DNA from 3 places in the Ensifer sp. Root1252 genome. Region 1 is predicted to be linked to each of the others. Evidence: predicted binding sites of a transcription regulator. Region 1 holds the regulator's gene; each other region holds the start of a gene.

Region 1 (3,275 bases):
GTTTGTGGAACGAGGTGAAGGATCGCCTGCAGGAGCCGGGCACCGGTCTTTCGGGCGGCCAGCAGCAGCGTCTGTGCATCGCGCGCGCCGTTGCCGTCAGCCCTGAAGTGATCCTGATGGACGAGCCCTGTTCGGCGCTCGATCCGATCGCGACGGCCAAGGTCGAGGAACTGATCCACGAGCTGCGTACCAACTTCACGATCGTCATCGTCACCCACTCGATGCAGCAGGCGGCGCGTGTTTCGCAGCGCACTGCCATGTTCCACCTCGGCAATCTTGTCGAGGAGAACGACACCGACAAGATGTTCACCAATCCGGATGACCAGCGTACCCAGGACTACATCATGGGCCGGTTCGGTTGATGGCCGAAGCTCCTCTTCACCCCGTTTCCTGAACGCGCCCGCAAGGATCGAAGACTATGTCCATGCACATAATGTCCGCCTACGACGAAGAACTGAAATATCTCACGCGCCGCATCTCCGAGATGGGCGGGCTTGCCGAGCAGATGGTGGGCGAATCCGTTCGTGCGCTTGTCAATTCTGACCTCGCCTTGGCGCAGAAGGTGATCTCCGACGACACCATCCTCGATGAAGCCGAACGCCAGATCGGCGAAAAGGCAATCGTCACCATCGCCAAGCGCCAGCCCGTTGCTGCCGACCTGCGCGAGATCATGGGATCGATCCGCATCGCGTCCGATCTGGAGCGCGTCGGCGACCTCGGCAAGAACAACGCCAAGCGTGTCATCGCGGTTGCCGGCTCCGGCATCCCGCGCAAGCTGGCGCGCGGTCTCGAACACCTGGCAGAGCTTGCGCTGGTGCAGCTCAAGGAAGTCCTCGACGTCTACGCTTCCCGCTCGCCGGAGAAGGCCAACAGCATCCGCGAGCGCGACGAGGAGATCGACGCGATCTACACCTCGCTGTTCCGCGAGCTGCTCACCTACATGATGGAAGATCCGCGCAACATCACGCCCTGCACGCATCTTCTCTTCTGTGCCAAGAACATCGAGCGTATCGGCGACCACGCCACCAATATCGCCGAGACGATCTACTACATGGCGACGGGCGCGCAGCCGGAAGGCGAGCGTCCGAAGGACGACAATACGTCGACGCTGGGTGCCGTGAAGGACTAACGCATGTCGCGCAAAAGTGCGCAGCGGTTTTGCGATAACGACATGTGCAAAAACAAGAACTTAAAGCACAACAAGCGCATCTTAGAGATCGCGACGCGCTTTAAGACCCGGATACGTTCGAGTGCCTGCTTATGAACCTGCTCCGGTCGCAGCCCTGGTTGCGGCCCTGCTCTACTGCGTCTGAAGCTATACGTTTTCGCGCGTGCCTATGAAAACGCGCGGAGTGCTCCAGATTCTATATGTTCGAGCATCTCTTTGCGTTCGATCGAACGCGAGACGCTCTGGGTAAGGAGACGTTGCCTGATGTTGCCGAAAATCGCCGTTGTCGAAGACGAAGAGGCGCTGAGTGTCCTGCTGCGTTATAACCTCGAAGCCGAAGGGTTCGATGTTGATACGATCCTGCGCGGAGACGAGGCGGAGATCCGCCTACAGGAGCGCCTCCCGGATCTCCTGATCCTCGACTGGATGCTGCCGGGCGTTTCCGGCATCGAGCTTTGCCGCCGGCTGCGCCAACGTCCGGAAACCGAGCGCCTGCCGATCATCATGCTGACGGCGCGCGGCGAGGAGAGCGAGCGGGTTCGTGGCCTTGCCACCGGCGCCGACGATTATGTCGTCAAGCCGTTCTCGACCCCGGAGCTGATGGCCCGTGTCAAGGCGATGCTGCGGCGCGCCAAGCCCGAGGTCCTCTCGACGCTGCTTCGCTGCGGCGACATCGAGCTCGATCGCGAGACCCATCGCGTGCATCGCCGCACCCGCGAGGTCCGCCTTGGTCCGACGGAATTCCGCCTGCTCGAATTCCTGATGTCGTCGCCGGGCCGGGTGTTCTCGCGCTCGCAACTCCTTGATGGCGTCTGGGGCCACGATATCTATGTCGACGAGCGCACCGTCGACGTGCATGTCGGTCGCTTGCGCAAGGCACTGAATTTCTCGAGCATGCCTGATGTCATCCGCACCGTTCGCGGTGCCGGCTACTCGCTCGAAAGCTGAGCCAGCCGGCCACTGCAGCGCCGCGCATCTTAATGGACGCGCAAAGGTCGCTGTTGCATCTTGAATTGCGGCATGTTTCCTTGAAGCGAATACGAACCAGGGAAACATGCAGCAGCCAATAAAAAAGGGGCCGTGCGGCCCCTTTTCTGCATGTGGTTTTCGGTCGTCTCAGCGAGCGCGACGGCGCTCGGAGGTCGGCTGATAGGCAAGCCGCGCATGGAATGTGCAATAGGGCGAAGCTTCCGGGGAATCGTTGCCGCAGAAGTGGAATTCTTCCTTGAGCGGGTCGCCGATCGGCCATTTGCAGGTGCGCTCGGTCAACTGCGTCAGCTCCAGGCGGCGCGACATTGGCACGACCACATCCGTCTGGATGCGGAAATCCTGTTCGGCGACGAGATCGACTTCGACCTCTTCCTTGAGCACGGTCGCGCCGGCCGCACGGGTAACCGTCCGTGTCGTGACGCGCGAAGCGTAGTTCGGAGCGCGCGGCGCCGAAGTCGGGCGCTGCTTCGGCCGGGTCGCGGCGGTGGTTCCGCCAGCCTTGGCCCTGCCGGGCAGGCTCAGCCGGTGAACCTTGCCGATGACCGCATTGCGGCTGACGCCGCCGAGCTGTGCCGCGATCTGGCTCGCGCTCAGGCCCTCGGACCAAAGCTTCTTCAGTTTTTCCACCCGCTCGTCAGTCCAGTTCATTTCTGCACTCTCCGTTCTCAGCGTTGGCGATGACAGAATCTCTCACCACGCTCCGGACAGGCTCCGGAGCTGCAACGCGATAACACTTTTGGTGACTAGGCCCGCCGCATGCGTCTAGTAATTGAACATTAACCTACTGACCGGCGGACTCCGTGGCAAGAGTCCCGCGAATCGCGCCGAATCGATTTCTTGGTTTTCCCCAACTTGCTGGGTGGGCGTTGCATTTTTGCAAGCCCCGTCGCGTGATTTTTTCGTCGCATGGATCAGACCCGTCCGACCGCACTGCAAAGCTTGGTTTTGTTGACATTGCGCTGCGAAATAGGAATAGTGCCTGCGCCGCCGCAAGGCGGCATTTTTAATTTTTTGCCGCGCTCAACAGGGGCTCGGATCGATGCCGATAGCAATGAAGGAGAGGCTCGCCATGACTGCAACCACGCCGCTTTACGACACCTACATGCGTGCGCCGTTG
Region 2 (3,275 bases), on a different contig from region 1:
TCTTATTCGTGCTTTACCGTCTGTTTGTTCAGGCGGCCTGCTTCTTGGCGCGGATCAGACCGCGGTTGATGAGCAGCTCGGCGATCTGGATCGCGTTGAGTGCCGCACCCTTGCGCAGGTTATCGGAAACGACCCAGATGTTGAGGCCGTTTTCGACGGTTGCGTCTTCGCGGATGCGCGAGATGTAGGTCGCGTCTTCGCCGGCGCACTCGTAAGGCGTTACGTAGCCGCCGTTCTCGTGCTTGTCGACAACAAGGCAACCCGGTGCTTCGCGCAGGATATCGCGCGCCTCGTCAGCGGTGATCTCGTTTTCGAACTCGATGTTGACCGATTCCGAATGGCCGATGAAGACCGGGACGCGCACGGCCGTGCAGGTCACCTTGATCTTCGGGTCGAGCATCTTCTTGGTCTCGGCCAGAACCTTCCACTCTTCCTTGGTGTAGCCGTCTTCCATGAAGACGTCGATGTGCGGAATGACGTTGAAGGCGATGCGCTTGGTGAACTTCTTCGATTCGATCGGGTCGGCAACGAAGACCGCACGGGTCTGGTTGAAGAGTTCGTCCATGCCGTCCTTGCCGGCGCCGGAAACCGACTGGTAGGTCGAGACGACGACGCGCTTGATCTTGGCGTGGTCGTGCAGCGGCTTCAGCGCGACGACGAGCTGGGCGGTCGAGCAATTCGGATTGGCGATGATGTTCTTCTTGGTGAAGAGCGTGATCGCGTCCGGGTTCACTTCCGGCACGATCAGCGGCACTTCGGAGTCGTAACGCCAGGCCGAGGAATTGTCGATGACGACGCAACCCTGCTGGCCGATCTTCGGCGAATACTTCAGCGAAACCGCGCCGCCGGCCGACATCAGGCAGATATCGGTATCGGAGAAATCGTAGTTTTCGAGGTTCTTGACCTTGAGCGTCTTGTCGCCGAAGGAAACTTCCGTGCCCTGGGAACGGGCGGAAGCAAGGGCGACCACTTCATCGGCGGGAAAGCCGCGTTCCGAAAGGATGTTCAGCATCTCCCGGCCGACATTGCCGGTGGCGCCTGCGACTGCAATCTTGAAACCCATGATCTAAGCTCTCTTTTTTGTCTCTCCTCGTCGGGTGGAGGGGGAAACCGCGCGATCCGCCGCGAGGGTTCCTGTCCCCGGCCAAACCGGGGAGAGAGCGGAGGGCCAGAGACGTCAGACGGTTTTCGTCGTCGTTTTGGCCGTTGTTTTGAAGGAAGCTGGAAAACGCATATCCTGCCCGGCGATTTCTGCCAGGACGCTGCTGTCAGCGAAGTTGTGTTCGCGGCGAAGCATGGAATGCCTTCCTTTCCGAGGCTCGTAATAATTGTTTCTATCGGCGAGTCAAGCGTGCGATGCTTGGCGCCTGCAAACGTGATCGCAATGTCATGTCGCTGTCATCGCCGGGCGTTACGACCGCGCAATCCGACACCTCAAAGGGACGATTGCCATGCGTATGCTTCTTGCCACCCTCTTTGCCACGACGGTTCTGGCCCACGCCGCTCAGGCCGCAGACGTCTATCCCATTGATCGCGCGACAATTCTTGCCGGTTCCCCGTTCGATTTCAAGGTCGAGCTCAAGAGCGCCGTCAAGGCGGAAGACATCAAGGTGACCGTCAACGGCCAGGACTACAAGGCAGCGCTCGGTGCCGAAGCCGCCTATGTCGCGATGGAAAAGGGCAAGGAAGACAAGGAGCTCGGTTCGGCCCTGCTCCTGCGCAACGCTATAATTGGCGCACCGGGCAGCTACAAGGTCGAAGTGACGGCTGGCGGAGAGACGAAGACCGTGACCTGGCACGTCTATGCCACGGCGGAGCAGCCGAAGGTCAAGAACGTCATCTTCCTGCTTGGCGATGGCCTTTCGGTTGCGCACCGCACCGCCGCCCGCATCATGTCGAAGGGCATGACCGAGGGTAAGGCCAATGGCCGCCTCAACATGGACGACCTCGAGCGCATGGCCTTCATCGGCACGTCGGCGACCAATTCGATCGACACCGACAGCGCCAACACCATGTCGGCCTACATGACCGGCCACAAGACCGTGATCAACGCCGTGGGCGTCTATGGCGACCGCACGCCCGACAGCCTCGACGATCCACGGGTCGAGACCATTGCCGAAGCGCTGCGCCGCCAGACGCAGAAGTCGATCGGTCTCGTCACGACCTCGGAAATCGAGGACGCCACGCCGGCCGCCGTCGTCGCCCACACCCGCAACCGCAGCGACAAGGCCGAGATCGTCGGCATGATCTACGACGTCAAGCCGGAGGTCATCCTTGGCGGAGGCTCGGCCTATTTCCTCGGCAAGGAGACGCCCGGCTCCAAGCGCAAGGACAACCAGGACTACATCAAGCTTTTCCAGGAAGCCGGTTATGCGCTTGCGACCGACAAGAGCGAACTTGCCAATGCGCCCGCCGACGGCAAGCTTCTCGGTCTGTTCCACACCGGCAACATGGACGTGACGCTTGATCGCGAGTTCCTGAAGAAGGGCACGGTCGAAAAGTTCCCCGGCCAGCCAGGCCTTGTCGACATGATCAAGACCGCGCTCGACAGGCTGTCGAAGAACGAAAACGGCTTCTTCCTGATGGTCGAGGGCGCCTCGATCGACAAGATGAGCCATCCGCTCGACATGGAGCGCGCCGTCGTCGAGACCATCGAGTTCGACCAGGCGGTCGGCGTTGCCCGCGCGTTCGCGAAGAACAACCCGGATACGCTGGTTGTCGTGACCGGCGACCATACCCATGGCGTCTCACTGCTCGGCATCATCGACGACACCGTCGAGGGCAAGGAAGGCCGCGACAAGGTCAAAACAGGCGCTTCGGCGGGCTTCCCGAACTATACCGACGAGAACAAGGACGGCTTCCCCGACAAGATCGACGCGAGCCGTCGTCTGGCGATGTTCGTCTCAAACTTCCCCGACTACTACGAAACCTTCAGCCCCAAGCTGGACGGGCCGTTCGAGCCGGCGGTGAAGAACGAGAAGGACGAGTATGTCGCCAACGAAGCTTACAAGGACATGCCCGGCGCCGTGCTGCGCGTCGGCATCCTGCCGAAGGACGAAAGCACCGGCCAGCACACGGTCGACGACGTCGTGCTGCAGTCGGAAGGTCCGGGCAGCGAGGGCTTCAGAGGCTACATGGAGCAGAGCGACGTCTACCGCGTTCTCGTCGATGCGCTTGCCCTCGGCGTGAAGCAGACCAACTGATCGTTTGAAACCCGCCTCCTCCCTGAAACGGGGAGGAGGCTTCACGCTGACGTTCATTCCCGGCCACATCAC
Region 3 (3,275 bases), on a different contig from region 1:
TGCCAAGCGTCGCACCATCTGCCGATAACACGATGATCGGCTGAACGCTCAGAGCGTTGTAGATGTGGCCGGCGCCGTCGCGATAGGGTTCGCCGATAATCGCCGGTTTCTGCCCGGCGATGCCGGTTGCCAGAAACGCGGTGACGTTCAGCTTCTGCCAGGTGGCCAGATCGTCGCGCAAAACGATCGCAAACTTGGTGTCGAACATGACGGGTATCTCCATTTCAGGACATCAGGGCGTGCCCAAGGAGGCCTTAACCGAGGACGCAGCGATCAATCTTGAACGATTGTGCGGATCGCCGGGCGATGGCATCCGCGTCGCGGCACCGGTGGACGGCATAGAGCGCATCGAGGCCCGGCTGCACGGCAAGGTCTTCGAGCCGCATCGCCACGACACCTATGCGCTTGGCGTGACGCTTGGCGGCATCCAGACCTTCCAGTATCGTGGCGAGAGCCGCTACAGCACGCCTGGAAGCATCATCATCATTCACCCCGACGAACTGCACGATGGCGGCGCGGGCACGGAAGCGACGCTTCGCTACAGGATGATGTATCTGCAGCCGGAGCGATTGATCGCGGCGCTTGGCGACAGTGGCGGCGCCTTGCCCATCATAGCCGCCCCGGTTGTTGGTGACGTGGCCCTGCGCCAGGCGATCGGCGAGGCCGTCATGGATCTCGACGGCGGTAATGACGAACTCGCGCTCGACGACATTCTTACACGCATTGCAGAAGGCTTGTGCCGCCATGCCGGCACGACAAGCAAGGCTGCCGGCAGGTCGGCCAAGCGGGCGGTTTCGAGGCGACGGACTATCTCAAAGCCAACCTCGATCGCCCGGTCGGCTCGCAGGAACTCGAGGCCGTCAGCGGCCTTGATCGCTTCACCCTCGCCCGCCAGTTCCGCAAGGTTCTCGGCACCAGCCCGCACCGCTACCTTCTGATGCGGCGGCTGGAGCAGGCGCGCCGGATGATTGCCGCCGGTCACAGCCTGGCAGGTGCCGCGCTCGAAACCGGCTTTGCCGACCAGGCCCATTTCACCCGCCATTTCAAACGTGCCTACGGTGTAACGCCCGGGCGCTGGGCGAGCCTGGCGCTCGCCGGCTGAAGCACCGGCGCCGCTGGGTCGTTGCGGCCCGGAACCAGTGTCCGGTCACGCGCAACAATTCGAACTCGGTGAGTTTCTCCCCTCGGGCGCAGCGCCTTTCGTCTGTCATCAAAGCTTCACCAGCCTGTAAGCCAAGCATCACCCAACCGTCATCAAAGCCGCCTATCGGGTTCCCGTACTTTGGCATCCAACCCACGGTGACTTTCATGACCAAAACGCTTCTCGCCGCTGCGGCGCTCACACTTTTGATGACGACGACCGTCCTGGCCGAGGAAAAGGCCTTTCCCGCAACCCTGAAGGCACATGCGATCCTACCGGCAAACACGATCCTGGCAGCACCGTCCGACGCACCGGAATACCTGAAGACATCGGGCAAATTCACCACGGCGGACCGCAAGCGCGCTGACGCGCTCGGCACCGTGCCCGGCAAGGATGGCGTGCGCCCGACCGGCCTTTCACTGCCGTTCAACGGCCAGCCGATGCAGGGCTTCTCCGGCATTAGGGCCATGGAAGACGGCACCTTCTGGAGCCTTTCCGACAACGGCTTCGGCAACAAGCTGAACTCAACCGATGCCATGCTGATGCTGCACCACGTGAAGATGGACTGGGACGCCGGCAAGGTCGAGGCGCTGAAAACACTGTTCCTCACCGACCCGGACCGCAAGGCCCCCTTCCCGATCGTCATGGAAGGTTCCGACAAGCGCTACCTGACCGGCGCTGACTTCGACGTTGAGTCGATCCAGCCGGTCGCCGACGGCTTCTGGGTCGGGGAAGAATTCGGTCCCTATATCCTGAAATTCGATGTCGACGGCAAGCTGACCGACGTCATCGCGACAACAGTTGACGGCAAGCCGGTTATGTCGCCCGACAATCCGACCCTGACACTGCAGGGCGATCCGTCGAAGAAGACACCCGCCTTCAACCTGAAGCGCTCCGGCGGCTATGAAGGCATGGCACTGTCGAAGGACGGCTCCAAGCTCTACGGTCTGCTCGAAGGGCCGATCTGGACCGACAGCGAAACCGTGGAACAGGCCGATGGCCGTCCGACACTACGCGTCATCGAACTCGATGTCGCAGCCAAGGCCTGGACGGGCCGCAGCTGGCTCTATCCGCTGGCCGAAGGCGGCGAGGCAATCGGCGACTTCAACATGCTCGACGACAAGACGGCACTGGTGATCGAACGCGACAACGGCGCGGGCACGCTCGACAAGGCCTGCGCCGATCCGAAGGATCCGAAGCCGGATTGCTTTGCCGTCGGCTCGAAGGTGAAACGTGTCTACAAGATTGCCTTCGATGACAGCAATGTCGGCAAGGCCGTCCGCAAGATCGGTTACATCGACCTCCTGAAGATCGCCGACCCCGACAACAAGAAGCGCCAGGGCGGTGGTGACGGCTATTACGACATGCCGTTCGTGACGATCGAAAACGTCGATCGCGTCGATGACACGCACATCATCGTCGGCAATGACAACAACCTGCCGTTCTCGGCCGGCCGGGCGCTTGATAAGGCCGACGACAACGAGTTCGTTCTGCTCGAAGTCGGCGAATTCTTGAAAGCCGAATAATCAAAAAAGGGCGCGCGGATTTGCGTGCGCGCCCCTTCGTCAAAGATCTGAGTGCGTTCAGCTCTCGAACTGGAACGCCAATCTTCTGCCGGTCAGCTTGCCGAGCTGCTGCAGCCGTCCGTCGAGGCGCTCGCCGGCAAATTCCGAATAGGCCGCAGGCACGACGATCTCCAGATCGACATCCGGCAGGGACGATTTGCGGAAGGTCAGATTCCTCGCCACGCCCGGCATCGACGCCGAGAACAGATAGGCGACGCGCAGCAGGCCGCCGAGCAGTTTCGCCAGTTCCAGCAGTCGCGGCGTGGTAATGCCGGTCAGTGCGCCGGTCGCGCCATCGTCGTTCAGGCCTTCGAAGCGATAGTAGTTGGCGAGCGCGATATAGGCCCGCCCCGCATGGGTGATGCCGGAGAAGGTCGAGTGGGCGATGATGTTCAGCGCCTGCAGACCGCGATAGTCCGGATGGGCGCGCCAGCTGATATCGGCGAGCAGGCAGGCAGCCTGGCGATAGCGGCTTTCCTCTTCGGTTTCCTCGACGCCGAAGAACGGCACCATGCGGCCGGTCCAGTCGGCAAGTTCGCGGGCATGCTCGGGGGAACGCGCCCGCAGGA

Evidence for each region. The regulator PhoB, encoded in region 1, activates phosphate uptake and scavenging genes when phosphate is short. The targets are predictions, from matches to a motif close to TGTCATNNANCTGTCAT.
Region 2: a site for PhoB is predicted at 1,386-1,402, ahead of ASD02_RS21795 (alkaline phosphatase). Genes of this name have one in related genera too.
Region 3: a site for PhoB is predicted at 1,206-1,222, ahead of ASD02_RS27625 (esterase-like activity of phytase family protein). Genes of this name have one in related genera too.

The regions. Positions count from the first base shown of each region.
Region 1 covers NZ_LMDT01000001.1:461,847-465,121, reverse strand. Annotated here, with positions in the region: gene pstB (phosphate ABC transporter ATP-binding protein PstB) at 1-362, shown strand, start outside; gene phoU (phosphate signaling complex protein PhoU) at 419-1,129, shown strand; gene phoB (phosphate regulon transcriptional regulator PhoB) at 1,433-2,116, shown strand; gene ASD02_RS02295 (GcrA family cell cycle regulator) at 2,285-2,806, opposite strand; gene ASD02_RS02290 (aspartate aminotransferase family protein) at 3,228-3,275, shown strand, end outside.
Region 2 covers NZ_LMDT01000023.1:119,464-122,738, forward strand. Annotated here, with positions in the region: gene ASD02_RS21790 (aspartate-semialdehyde dehydrogenase) at 29-1,063, opposite strand; gene ASD02_RS21795 (alkaline phosphatase) at 1,452-3,203, shown strand.
Region 3 covers NZ_LMDT01000034.1:173,027-176,301, forward strand. Annotated here, with positions in the region: gene ASD02_RS27615 (DUF2000 family protein) at 1-208, opposite strand, end outside; partial or broken gene ASD02_RS40060 (AraC family ligand binding domain-containing protein) at 207-662, shown strand; gene ASD02_RS40065 (AraC family transcriptional regulator) at 737-1,102, shown strand; gene ASD02_RS27625 (esterase-like activity of phytase family protein) at 1,309-2,667, shown strand; gene ppx (exopolyphosphatase) at 2,725-3,275, opposite strand, start outside.